One region of the Ewingella sp. C233 genome, then DNA from elsewhere that is predicted to be linked to it. Evidence: predicted binding sites of a transcription regulator. Region 1 holds the regulator's gene; each other region holds the start of a gene.
What was found. The regulator LexA, encoded in region 1, represses DNA repair genes until DNA is damaged. The targets are predictions, from matches to a motif close to TNCTGTATGTACATACAGNA.
Positions count from the first base shown of each region.

Region 2: ACZRKO_RS19590 (YebG family protein) is a predicted target of LexA. The motif match lies at 2,931-2,950, and genes of this name have one in related genera.
Region 3: sulA (SOS-induced cell division inhibitor SulA) is a predicted target of LexA. The motif match lies at 891-910, and genes of this name have one in related genera.

Region 1 is NZ_JBUZRI010000002.1:584,164-588,461, reverse strand. It holds gene plsB (glycerol-3-phosphate 1-O-acyltransferase PlsB) at 1-633, opposite strand, end outside; gene ACZRKO_RS15140 (diacylglycerol kinase) at 810-1,178, shown strand; gene lexA (transcriptional repressor LexA) at 1,297-1,905, shown strand; gene ACZRKO_RS15130 (CsbD family protein) at 2,122-2,331, shown strand; gene zur (zinc uptake transcriptional repressor Zur) at 2,532-3,053, opposite strand; gene dusA (tRNA dihydrouridine(20/20a) synthase DusA) at 3,378-4,298, shown strand, end outside.
Region 2 is NZ_JBUZRI010000005.1:69,596-73,893, forward strand. It holds gene phoC (acid phosphatase PhoC) at 1-152, shown strand, start outside; gene ycaC (isochorismate family cysteine hydrolase YcaC) at 221-847, opposite strand; gene ACZRKO_RS19580 (pirin family protein) at 939-1,808, opposite strand; gene ACZRKO_RS19585 (LysR family transcriptional regulator) at 1,950-2,855, shown strand; gene ACZRKO_RS19590 (YebG family protein) at 2,964-3,308, shown strand; gene ACZRKO_RS19595 (autotransporter outer membrane beta-barrel domain-containing protein) at 3,574-4,298, opposite strand, start outside.
Region 3 is NZ_JBUZRI010000001.1:796,919-801,216, reverse strand. It holds gene yccS (YccS family putative transporter) at 1-59, shown strand, start outside; gene ACZRKO_RS03665 (TfoX/Sxy family DNA transformation protein) at 85-711, opposite strand; gene sulA (SOS-induced cell division inhibitor SulA) at 931-1,437, shown strand; gene ompA (porin OmpA) at 1,798-2,877, shown strand; gene matP (macrodomain Ter protein MatP) at 3,008-3,460, opposite strand; gene ACZRKO_RS03645 (AAA family ATPase) at 3,671-4,298, shown strand, end outside.

The sequences.
Region 1 (4,298 bases):
TACCGGCAGACGCGGGCCAACGGCCGCTAAACGCTGACGTGAGAAGTGCATACGCGCCACGCGGGCCAGTTTCTGTGCGATGGTTTTATCCGTACCGTGTTCGGTTGCCATATAGCGCAGCGATACGGTATTGGAGAAGCGCACGAAACTGTCACGACCCAGCCACAACACAGCAAAGAACTTCTGCACGCCGTTCAGCACACGCAGATGCGGCGTTTCTTGTCCTTCGCGACCCGGTGCACGCCCAAACATGACCGAGACCGGTAGCATTTGAATGTCTAATTGCGGGTTGTTGCGATGTAAATCCAGATAGTCGTGGAACAGTTTTATCGACTCAAGCTTCGGCGTGTAATAGGTGAATACACGCGGCCCTTCAGCGATAAAAACGTGACTCGGCAGCTGTACGCCGTCGATTTCCAATGGAATAAGGGGATCCGGCAGATTCTGCGCCAGGCACTGAGTGCGTAAGGTCAGTAAATCTGTCTTCGAATGATAAGGCAAAACGTACAGGATCGGGCGAGTCGGATCTAAACGCAACTCGGTAACCGGATCTGTCGGAATGACCTTGCTCTTTACCAGCAATTTTAGCGGTAAATTCAATAAGGTATAATAAAGTCTACGCCAACCTGACATAAAAACGTGAAGCCTCTTCGTTAGCAATTCGCCGCAAGGATACCAGAAACTGGATTCGTGGTCTGTGGTGATACTCTGTGTGTTTTCTGGGCCTATCTGGCTGCCGCTTTGCTTGCTGCAACCCGGGGGCTTTTAAGTATAAAATGCCGCACACTTTCCGATAAGACGAAAAACACATGAAAAATGAATCTACCGGACTTACCCGTATCGTTAAAGCCGCTGGTTTTTCCCTAAAAGGCCTGAGTGCGGCGTGGAAAAATGAGGCGGCTTTTCGTCAGGAAGTGATCGGCGTGTTGCCCTTCATCATTTTGTCTTTTTTCCTCGATGTGACCAGCATTGAGCGCATCTTGTTAGTGGGTGTTCTGGTGCTGGTGGTCATCGTCGAATTATTAAATAGCGCGGTTGAATGTGCTATTGACCGTATTGGGCCTGAATTCCACGTCCTGTCTGGCCGCGCAAAAGACATCGGGTCTGCGGCGGTTCTGCTGACAATTATACTGGCAGTTTTCACCTGGGTCAGTGTGTTTTGGTCGCATTGGTTCTAAAGCGGAATACAGATTCCATATTTTACTTTAGCATCTGTTTTTATTCACTCTTAGGTTTTCATTCAGGGGTTACCTGTATATACTCACAGCAATACTGTATAAACAATCAGGGGGCGGGATGAAAGCTTTAACAGTCAGACAACAAGAGGTCTACGACCTCATTCGCGATCACATCGCCACCACCGGTATGCCACCAACTCGTGCTGAGATTGCTACGCGCTTGGGTTTTCGCTCACCTAATGCGGCGGAAGAGCACCTTAAAGCACTGCAACGCAAAGGCGTCATCGAGATTGTTTCCGGTGCATCACGCGGTATTCGCCTGCTGATGGAAGAGGAAGAAGGTTTACCACTGATTGGCCGTGTGGCCGCCGGTGAGCCTCTGCTAGCTCAGCAACATATCGAAGGGCATTACCAAGTTGATCCCGCGATGTTCAAACCAAGTGCCGATTTCCTGCTGCGTGTCAGCGGTATGTCGATGCGTGATATCGGTATCCTCGACGGTGATTTACTGGCAGTGCATAAAACGCAGGATGTGCGTAATGGTCAGGTCGTCGTCGCTCGTATTGATGATGAAGTGACGGTTAAGCGTCTGAAAAAACAGGGTAGCGTAGTTCAGCTTCTGCCTGAGAACAGCGACTTCGAACCTATCGTCGTTGATCTGCGTGAACAGAGTTTCAGTATTGAAGGCCTTGCGGTTGGCGTTATCCGCAACGGTGACTGGATCTAAATTACCTGCGACGGTAAAACAAATTTTCTTTTCCGCCGCGGGTGAAATCTTTAGCGGTTATCGCTATTTACCACTCTGGAATAATCCTAATAGTGGCGATTATCGCTGTTATCTGAAGTAAAAACCAAATTCTCAACTACTCTTATTCATGTGGTAAGCACTTACCGTGTTGAAGAAAACACGACAACCTAACCCAAGGTAATAGGAGAATTTGTTATGAATAAGGACCAAACCGAAGGTAACTGGAAGCAGTTTAAAGGTAAAGTGAAAGAAAAATGGGGCAAGCTGACTGACGATGACCTGACTGTGGTGGAAGGGAAACGTGATCAGCTGGTAGGTAAAATCCAGGAGCGTTACGGCTACAAGAAAGAAGAAGCCGAGAAAGAACTCAAGTCCTGGGAAACGGATAACAAATATCATTGGTAAGTCGCAACTCCCCCTTGCGCATCAATGATGCATCCTGAGAAATACGCTGCTCCTACCCGGAAACGCTTTCAGGATGCAAGGTACAGGGACGTACCGACCTTGCTGCAACGCTGAGTAAAAGATTACCCTCCGCAATATTCTTCTTTCCCGCACTATCCCTGTACTACCTTACCAATCTATAACCAGAAACCCTGAATGCATTAACGCTTTTTAGTGACGATAGTATGATCGTGTTCGCAATGCTCATGGCTGTCGCACTGTTCAACCACCTTACACTCTCCGCACAATCCGTGAGCTTCGACAACGGAGTGGCGCAATTCAAATCCTGAATCTATTGCCAGTTTTGCCAGACGTTCTTCGATGCCGTCGGTGGTTTTCTCGGTTACCAGCCCGCAGCGGTCACAGATAAACAGGGCAGAAGTATGGCTTGGCTCTTCAAAGTGGTGGCACAGAACATAGCTGTTGGCTGATTCTACGCGATGAATAAAACCCTGTTCCAGCAAAAAATCCAGCGCCCGGTAAACCGTAGGGGGTTTAGCCTGAGGCTCGCTGACGCGCAGTAAATCCAGGAGGTCGTAAGCACTGATGGCACCGGGTTGTTGCGTCATAAGACGCAGCACTTCAAGACGCTGCGGTGTCAGGCGCACATTGCGCTGCTGGCAAAGTTTTTCCGCCTGAGCGAGAACTTGCGAGAGGAGTTGATCCGGGTTAGTCAGGGTCATAAAAGGTTCTCTGAATACGCTGCTGGGTTGAATGCTTTGAACAAGCAAGGCGGATTTTACCATGCTTCGGGGTAATCGCCGAATTATGCGCCATTTCAGTGACAGGGGTCATCGTTTGGCACATCTTTGCCAGCGCTTGTTCGACATTTCTCTTTCCGATACCCATGATCTGATATTCGCGCTTGAGCGCAAGGCGCTTGAAACCCGCGGGGACGAGGCGGGATGCTGAATCTTTGTTCTGTGATATAATCCACGATTACCCTCCGGTAGAAGCCTACTGTGTTTGCCGGGGAGCCCCGAACACCTTCAGCGAATCTCAGGTCGATGTCAGAAACTCAAAACGCCACACCTTATTCAGCCCCATTCTCTGCCCAACGCTTTTCAGTCGCGCCGATGCTTGACTGGACCGATCGTCATTGCCGCCATTTTCACCGGCTGATGACCGGCCAGACGCTGCTTTATACCGAGATGGTCACTACCGGCGCCATCATTCACGGTAAGGGCGATTATCTGGGCTTTGGGGATGCCGAACATCCGGTGGCGTTGCAGCTTGGCGGCAGTAATCCGGCCGATTTGGCGCACTGCGCCAAACTCGCCGAAGAGCGCGGCTATGATGAGATCAACCTGAACGTCGGCTGTCCGTCTGACCGAGTACAAAACGGCATGTTCGGTGCCTGCCTGATGGCGCAAGCCTCGTTGGTGGCAGACTGCGTGAAAGCGATGCGTGATGTGGTGTCGATTCCTGTCACCGTCAAAACCCGCATCGGCATTGACGAGCAGGACAGTTACGAGTTCCTCTGCGATTTTGTTTCACAAGTTTCAGAAAATGGCGGCTGCGATACCTTTATCATTCATGCGCGCAAAGCCTGGCTGTCGGGCCTCAGCCCGAAAGAGAACCGAGAGATCCCACCGCTGGACTATCCGCGCGTTTATCAGCTGAAAAAAGATTTCCCGCACCTGACGATGGCACTTAACGGCGGTATCAAAACGCTGGAAGAAGCCAAAACGCATCTGCAACACATGGATGGCGTGATGGTCGGGCGCGAAGCCTACCAGAATCCCGGTCTGTTGCTGAACGTGGATCGTGAGCTGTTCGGCATGGATACGTCGCTGCGCACCGCGCCGGACATTATCCGCGCCATGTATCCGTACATCGAATCAGAACTGTCCCGAGGTACGTATCTCGGGCACATGACCCGCCATATTCTGGGAATTTTCCAAAGCGTACCGGGCGCGCGTCAGTGG
Region 2 (4,298 bases), on a different contig from region 1:
AGAGCCGGGTAATCTGCGGATATCACTGGCAGAGCGATGTTGATGCCGCACGTATCGTCGGCTCAGCCGTTGTTGCCACGCTGCATACAAATCCGGCTTTCCAGCAACAATTGCAGAAAGCCAAAGAAGAATTTGCTAAGCAACATAAGTAAATTTGCCTGAACGACGAATGGCCCTTGTTTTGCAGGGGCCATTTTATTAATGAGTTAGAGACGATGACTTATTTATTTTGGGTCAGTTTACTGTAGCTGGTCATCAGGTTGCGATAATCAGGAATATGGTTGGAGAACAGCGCTCCAAGCCCTTCAACATCATTACGCCAGTCGCGATGTAATTCACAGGCGACGCCGAACCAGGTCATCAACTGAGCACCTGCGTTAGACATGCGATCCCAGGCAGCGTGCCGGGTCATTTCATTGAAAGTGCCAGAAGCATCGGTGACCACAAACACCTCAAAACCTTCTTCTATCGCTGACAGTGCCGGGAATGCCACACAGACTTCGGTGACAACGCCCGCGATCAGCAGCTGTTTCTTGCCGGTGGCCTTGATAGCCTTAACAAACTCCTCGTTGTCCCATGCGTTGATTTGCCCCGGACGCGCAATATAGGGCGCATCGGGAAATTGGGCCTTCAACTCCGGTACCAGCGGACCATTCGGACCCTCTTCAAAGCTGGTTGTCAGAATAGTAGGTAGATTGAAATAGCTGGCCAGGTCGGCCAGTGCCAATACGTTGTTTTTAAACTTATCCGGATCTATGTCGCGCACCAGCGAAAGCAGACCGGTCTGGTGATCGACCAACAGCACAGCCACGTCATCTTTGTTGAGGCGGGTATAAGGAACTGACATTAGGTAACTCCTTCGTTGTTGAAACGCCCTTCGGGCGGTAAGTGACCCTCCATCCGGCTCTGATAGTCAGGCGTTAGAGCCGAATAATCGGTCAGGAATGCATCTGACCAAACCGACCGCTGTTGAAATCGTCGATGGCTTGCTTGATTCCCTCTTGCGTGTTCATCACGAACGGCCCGTGGCCCACAATAGGCTCGTCGATAGGGTCACCACTGAGCAGCAGCAACGTACTATCCGTATTGGCTTCCAGCTCAATGGTGCTGCCGGTTGAGTCAAACTGCACCAGTTGCGCCTCGCGTACGACGTCATTACCGTTCACCAGCACGGTCCCGTGTAACACCACCATGGCCAGCGTTCTGCCTGCCGGTATGTCAAAGCGCGCATTGCCGTTCTGCGTCATGCGGACATCCCAAACATCGAGCGGAGTAAAGGTATGTGCTGGGCCCGTATGCCCGGAAAACTCACCGGCAATCACCCGGACAAGACCCGCACCATCCGGTAAGGCGACTGACGGAATGTGTTTATTCAATACGGTCTGGTAACCCGGAGCTGCCATTTTATCTTTTGCTGGCAGGTTGACCCATAGCTGTACCATTTCCAATGCCCCACCCTGACGGGAGAAGGTTTCAGAGTGTAATTCTTCGTGCAAAATACCTGCGCCAGCCGTCATCCACTGCACATCGCCAGGGCCGATAACGCCACCTGCACCTGTAGAGTCGCGGTGTTGAACTTCACCCTGATAGACGATGGTCACGGTTTCGAAACCTCGATGTGGATGCTGGCCAACGCCGCGAGGCTGACCATCGTTTGGCGTAAACTGCGCTGGCCCTGCATAGTCAAGCAGCAAGAAAGGGCTCAGATGTTTACCATGGCTGTCGTAGCTGAACATCGAACGTACCGGAAAGCCGTTACCAACCCAGTGCTGGCGGGGCGCGCTATAAATACCGAGGATCTTTTTCATGGTTATCTCCTGTCGAAAAAGCTGCCAGAGCCAATTTACCCTGACTGATTGATAGAGAGATAATATGGGTGCAACGATGTGGCCACTAGATGCTAAAATTCAGTTTCAGCGTTCTATATATAGGACAATAAGGAGAGCGTGATGCGCGATTTAAACGACCTCTATTACTTTGTTGAAGTCGTGAACCATCGGGGTTTTGCTCCGGCAGGACGGGCTCTGGGGATACCCAAGTCTAAACTCAGCCGCCGTATTGCTCTGCTGGAAGAACGTCTTGGAACTCGGCTAATTCAACGTTCAACCCGTCATTTCACTGTCACGATCATTGGCAATACGTATTACAACCATTGCCGTGCGATGTTGGTTGAAGCGGAAGCGGCTGATGAAGCGATTGCGATAACTAATGCGGAGCCGCGTGGCATAGTGCGAATGGCCTGCCCGGTGGCGCTGCTGGATACGCGAGTCAGCACCATGTTGACGAACTTTATGGTTCAAAACCCTTTAGTGGAGATCCATTTAGAGTCGACAAACCGGCAGGTTGACGTCATTGGGGAGGGAATTGATGTGGCGATCCGTGTTCGCCCGCCTCCTCTGGAAGACAGCGATCTTGTTATGCGGGTACTGTCCGATCGCGCACAATGCCTGGTTGCCAGCCCGACATTGATTGAAAAATTTGGCATGCCCGCAGCGCCGGCGGAACTCATTGGCATACCCAGTATGGATTTGAGTATGCCGCAAAACGAACATGTGTGGACTCTGAATGGTCCGGAGGGTCAACAGGCCGTCATACGTCATAAGCCGAGGCTGATAACGCGCAGCATGATGACATTACGGACCGCGGCGGTCGCAGGAATTGGGCTCGTACAGCTGCCGACGATGGTGGTAACGGGGGAGTTTACTCAGGGCAAGTTGTTACCTGTACTACAAGAATGGCGACCACGCAAAGAAATCATTCATGCGGTATTTGCTTCTCGGCGAGGTCTGTTACCTTCGGTTAGGGCACTGCTCGACTCACTGGCTGAACAATTTTCGGCATTATCAGAAGAGTAGAATATGAGGGTCTGACTTAATGATGTTCGCACGATAAAAAAGACGAGAGGGTGTATCTCGTCCGCATTACTGGCATACTGTGTTTAATTACAGTGTAAGGAGCAAGTCATGGCTGTTGTAACAAAATTTGTTGTGGTCAGAAAAGGTGAAGAGAAGATGACATTTGCCAACAAAAAAGATGCGGATGCTTACGACAAAATGCTCGATATGGCCGATGCGTTCAGCGAGTGGCTGCTTGCGAGCGGTCTTGAACTGGATGAAACACTGGCTGAAAATATTTCACTGCATCTTGCAGAACAAAGAGATACCGTTCAGCACATCCTGCGTACCAGCAAACTGCCAGAACCAGAAAATGTTGAACTGCCCGTTGCTGCTACCGAAGAAATAGAAGAACCGGCAGAGAGCGAAGAACTCACAAACAGCAAGAAAATGCGTTCGGCAAAAGCAGCCTGAGTGGCGGGCAAGGCGCGCTGAAATGCGCGCAAAGCCTCTCTACCTGGTTATGGTTAACGGAGTACGACATTTTAACTTTGCTAGAACACGACATTATCGCTTTGGAGTAACAATCTTGGTGCGTATAACATTGATTATGTTAAATCAGATAATTTAATACCAATACAAACGTGGCATCATCGTCCTCCGAACTACCCCATATAAAGGAGGATGGCGCAGGTTACAAACCCACGCCCTTTTAACGCTTGAACTGTCTATTTAGTCATTAGAAACTAAAACGGTAACCACCGTTAATCTGTCTCTGGTCGAACTTATTGCCGGTCGCGCTATCAACATCTACATACAGTGTGTGCTGCTTATTGATCTGAGCGCTAACGCCGATACCATTATTCCACCATCCACCTTTAAAAGTATGCTGTTCGTTAGAACCGTTCAGATGATAATCAGCATCACCATCAAACTCATGCACGTAACCGGTTTTGAAATACGCATTCACCACCGTAGTACCAGAGTTTAGTTCATAACCTACAATGGCGCTGGTACGGGCTAATTTAGAATCGTAACCGTCTAAATCGATATTCAGTCCATTATTCGAAGTCATACGGGCGCTGTTTTGATGACTATAGGAGAGTTGTGCCTGAGGCTCAATGTAGAAGCCATTACCCGGCTGATTCAGGTTAAACTTCCGCCCTACTTCTAATGAGAAGCTAACACCGTCAGAATTTCCACTGCCACGGACAGTATTATCCTGACTATCTAGCACGCTGAATTTATTATTTAGCCTGGAATACTTAGCTACCGCGTCCGTATAGAAACCACCCGGCGCCATATAGGTCGCATAAACGCCCATGTGGTTAGACTTCACGGAACCATCACCAGAGCTATAGTTTGGATTACCGCTCGCCATACCAACAAAGGCACCCAAAATTAGCGGAATCTCTTCAGAAATACGCTTATCAGCACCGAACTGTATGCCGTTATAGCTCATAT
Region 3 (4,298 bases), on a different contig from region 1:
CTCATCTTCCTGAACTCACCGACCTTAACAGCAAAATTCTGCCGGTCACCGACGCGTAAATTTTTTGAACATCGCAAACAGGTCTCAATGCGCTGGCAATGACGTCAGCGCCTGATGCGATATAAACCATTGCGTTAGCAGAATACGGGCGTCATGAGGCAGTGCCGCTTCATGAAAGCCCAATATCGCCCCTTCTAGTGCCATCAATACATTTAATCCGACATTCTGCTTAACAGAACATAACTTTAAATAGGTGGTACACGCGCCCTGAGCCCTTAATTCCGAAGAGGTGGATATCCCCACCTGCCACAGTAAACGCTCAAGATTCAGACTGATATTCGGCAAGTCTTTGAGTCTCGCATTCCCATTTTTCTTCGTATTAATGTCGTTGAGCATCCCGTCCAGTGAACTTTTTGCCAACCCTAAGAGCCGCTCAGACTCATCCCAAAGGCTTTCGCTCACTTTGAAATAGCGTAATGAAATGGCAATCCCCCTTTTACGGTAAATCAGGGACTCCATGCCCATTAACCCGAAGATTTTTTCGTTCTCCTGGTTCGCCCGCAGATATAACTCACCTTCGGAGACGAGTGCAAACATGATGCCATTTGCAGAGAGACTGTAGCCACCGAACTGAGATCTTGAATGTATGTTTCCTAATGAAGCGAAACGTTGTTTAGATTCAGAAATCCTTTTTTTTGATTTATTAATCATTGCGATATCCTTTCTGTGAGTAGACTCGAATATACTTTTTATAGTTACGTGGGCAACTAAATGCAAAATACGCAAAGTCCCTCGGAGCACCAAACAGAAAATGCATTTACATGAGTTTGCCTTCAAAATATGCGAGATTTCTTGGAAAAATTTGGGTTGATCTTTGTCCAATCAACGAGTACTGTACATCCATACAGTAACTCACTGGCGGGGCATAACATGCGAACTCAATACCAGGAAATTCATCGTTTCAGTCATCAGGCGCTTTCTACAAATTCACCGAGCGCCACTCAACCGATATCGACAAATAATGGTCTGATCACTGAGTTCGTCTATAGCGAGAGCCAACCAGCCCTATCTCAGTTACTTCTACCTTTATTACAGCATCTCGGGATGCAGTCGCGCTGGCTGTTGTGGCTCACCCCACAACAAAAACTCAGCCGCCATTGGATCTCTCAATCAGGTCTCCCTTTAGGGAAAATTGTCCAGGTTAACCAAATTAATGCGATGTCGACTGTTGATGCGATGGAAAAAGCTTTGCTGACAGGAAACTACAGTGTAGTACTTGGATGGTTGCCAGATTTGACGAATGCAGAGCGTGAAAGATTGCGATTAGCGGCAGTTCAGGGAGGGGCTTATGGGTTCATCATGAGACCCACAAATGATGCAATCTCAGGTCATGGACAGCAACCAATCGCAAAAATTCAGTCCTCCGTGTACCATTAGTTCAAATTAGGAATGTTCTGATGAAAATAGAGGGTTTTTCAGTGAATTGTGCTAAAAAGTGCGTTTTTGTCGGTAAAAATGGGCTTAGAAGGTGCAAGTAACCCCATAGTTTCGTCAACAAATAGCCAAACATGTTAAGAAATGTGTACGTTTTAGCCTTTTTTTCCATGTTGTTGCCATATCAAGCTTGTAAGTTTCTCGCCACGTTGTAGACTTTACAACGCCAAGGTTGCTCTATAATGCCAACGTAAAGTGGCAAAGTTCTTAACGGAAGCAATAACTTTGGCTCAAGGATTTTAACCAAGGGCTTAAAATGCTTAAAGCTCAATTGGCCCATTTGGATGATAACGAGGCGCAAAAATGAAAAAGACAGCTATCGCATTAGCAGTGGCACTGGCAGGTTTCGCAACCGTAGCGCAAGCTGCCCCGAACGATAACACCTGGTACACCGGTGGTAAATTGGGCTGGTCCCAATACCATGACACTGGTTTCGCAAATGCTTACGAAGGTATCGGCAATGGCCCTACCCACGACAGCCAACTGGGTGCAGGTGCGTTTGTAGGTTACCAAGCCAACCAGTACCTGGGCTTTGAAATGGGATATGACTGGCTTGGCCGCATGCCTTACAAAGGCGACGTGAACAACGGTGCTTTCAAAGCGCAAGGCGTTCAACTGGCTGCTAAACTGAGCTACCCACTGACTGACGATCTGGACATCTACACTCGTCTGGGTGGTATGGTTTGGCGTGCAGACTCCAAAGGCAACTTTGGCGCAACTGGCGAACGCATTAGCGATCACGACACCGGTGTTTCTCCACTGGCAGCCGTTGGTTTCGAATATGCTGTAACCAAAAACTGGGCTACTCGTCTGGATTACCAGTGGGTTAACAACATCGGTGATGCTGCTACCGTTGGTGCACGTCCTGATAACGCAATGTTGTCTGTTGGTGTTTCTTACCGTTTCGGTCAAGACACTGCTGCAGCTCCAGTTGTGGCACCAGCTCCAGCTCCAGCTCCAGTTGTTGAAACCAAAAAGTTCACTCTGAAGTCTGACGTTCTGTTCACCTTCGGCAAATCTAGCCTGAAACCAGAAGGCCAACAGGCTCTGGATCAGCTGTACACCCAACTGAGCTCTATGGATCCTAAAGACGGTTCTGTTGTAGTTCTGGGTTACACCGATGCAGTCGGTTCTGAGCAGTCTAACCAGAAACTGTCTGAGCAACGCGCTCAAACTGTTGTTGATTACTTAGTTTCTAAAGGCATCCCGTCAGATAAAATCTCTGCACGTGGCATGGGCGAAACTAACTCAATCACTGGCAACACCTGTGGCTACAAATCTGGCCGTGCTACTAAGGCTCAGATCGCTTGCCTGGCACCAGATCGCCGCGTAGAAATCGAAGTTAAAGGTATCAAAGACGTTGTGACTCAGCCTCAGGCTTAAGTCATCCCGCTTTAATACTGTTTAACCACAGATATTAAAAACCCCGCTTAGGCGGGGTTTTTTTATATTCGAATTCAGTGTGAGACTTAGGCGGGCAAGTCAGGCGTGATGAAACGCCCGATTTGAACTACTATTTATTACCGAGGATTTGCTGCAGGTCTTCTTTGAGTGATGACATTTGGGTCGCGTATTTTTCTTTACGCTCTGCATCTTCCAATAACTGGATAATAGTATCGGATAGCGTAGCACCACGGCGCTGGGCCAAACCGGCCAGTCGTTGCCAGACTAAAAATTCGAGGTCGATAGATTTCTTGCGGGTATGTTGATGTTCTGAATTGAAATGACGTTTACGCCGGGCACGAATGGTCTGCTTCAAGCGGTTCTCTAAAGCAACATTCATATTATTAGCGATCCAGTCCAGAACTCTTACCGGCTCATTTTCTAACTTTAGAAGTTCATCTACAGCATCCTGAGCGGCGCTGTTTTCGATATGCCGGGTAATACGTTCACCTTCACGGTGTTTCTTTACCAGGTACTTCCATTTCCAACCGCTCTCAAGATTTTCCAATTGCTGATATTTCATTGTGAGCTCTTCTGTGACCCCGTAACTTTGCTAAGCATAACAGCTTTATTTCATTTTTCACTGCAAATAAATCATGCCGCTCTGCTCAATTTTTGCACGGACGAACCCGCTCTGCAGTGACGAAGGTCTTAACCATGACTCTCTCTGTATGCAGCCGTGTTAATTCTTGTATAATCGCCCTTTCCCTTTTTAAAGATCACAGCTAACACATTGACCAATAACCGACTTGATTGGCAGTTATTACTGCCCGATACCGCGCCTTACGAGGCAACATTCGCAACGGCTGCTGAGTTGGCCCCAGTTGATTTTTCGGCTACACAGCCAAGACTGGAAAATGGTTTAACGCTGTTTTGTCATCCGCTCTCCCGTCCGCGCTTTATGACGATTAAAGCGCTGGAAAGTCGTGAGTATTTGTCACGTATTACAGATGTCGTTAAACAGATCTTGCCTGAGCAGGAAGAGGTCGTTGGCTCCCGATATCTTATCGACGGCAGCCAAATCACTCTTCAGCCTGCGCAATCTGCTGATGACGCATTTGCGGCAAAACTCACCTGTCATTATCAGGAGTGGATCGAATCAGAGCAGTTGTTTGGCTGTGTCCGTCTGTACAAAGATCAGATTCAACTTGAACCAGGCCTGATTCATCAGGTGAACGGTGGTGTGCTGGTCCTTTCTGTACGCTCTCTGCTTGCCCAACCGCTTATGTGGTTACGCCTTAAGCAGATGATCACGCAGGGTTGGTATCACTGGACGTCCCCGGATGAAAGCCGCCCGCTTCCTGTTTCTATTCCGTCAATGCCTCTGGATCTGCGTCTAATTCTGGTTGGCGATCGCGTTT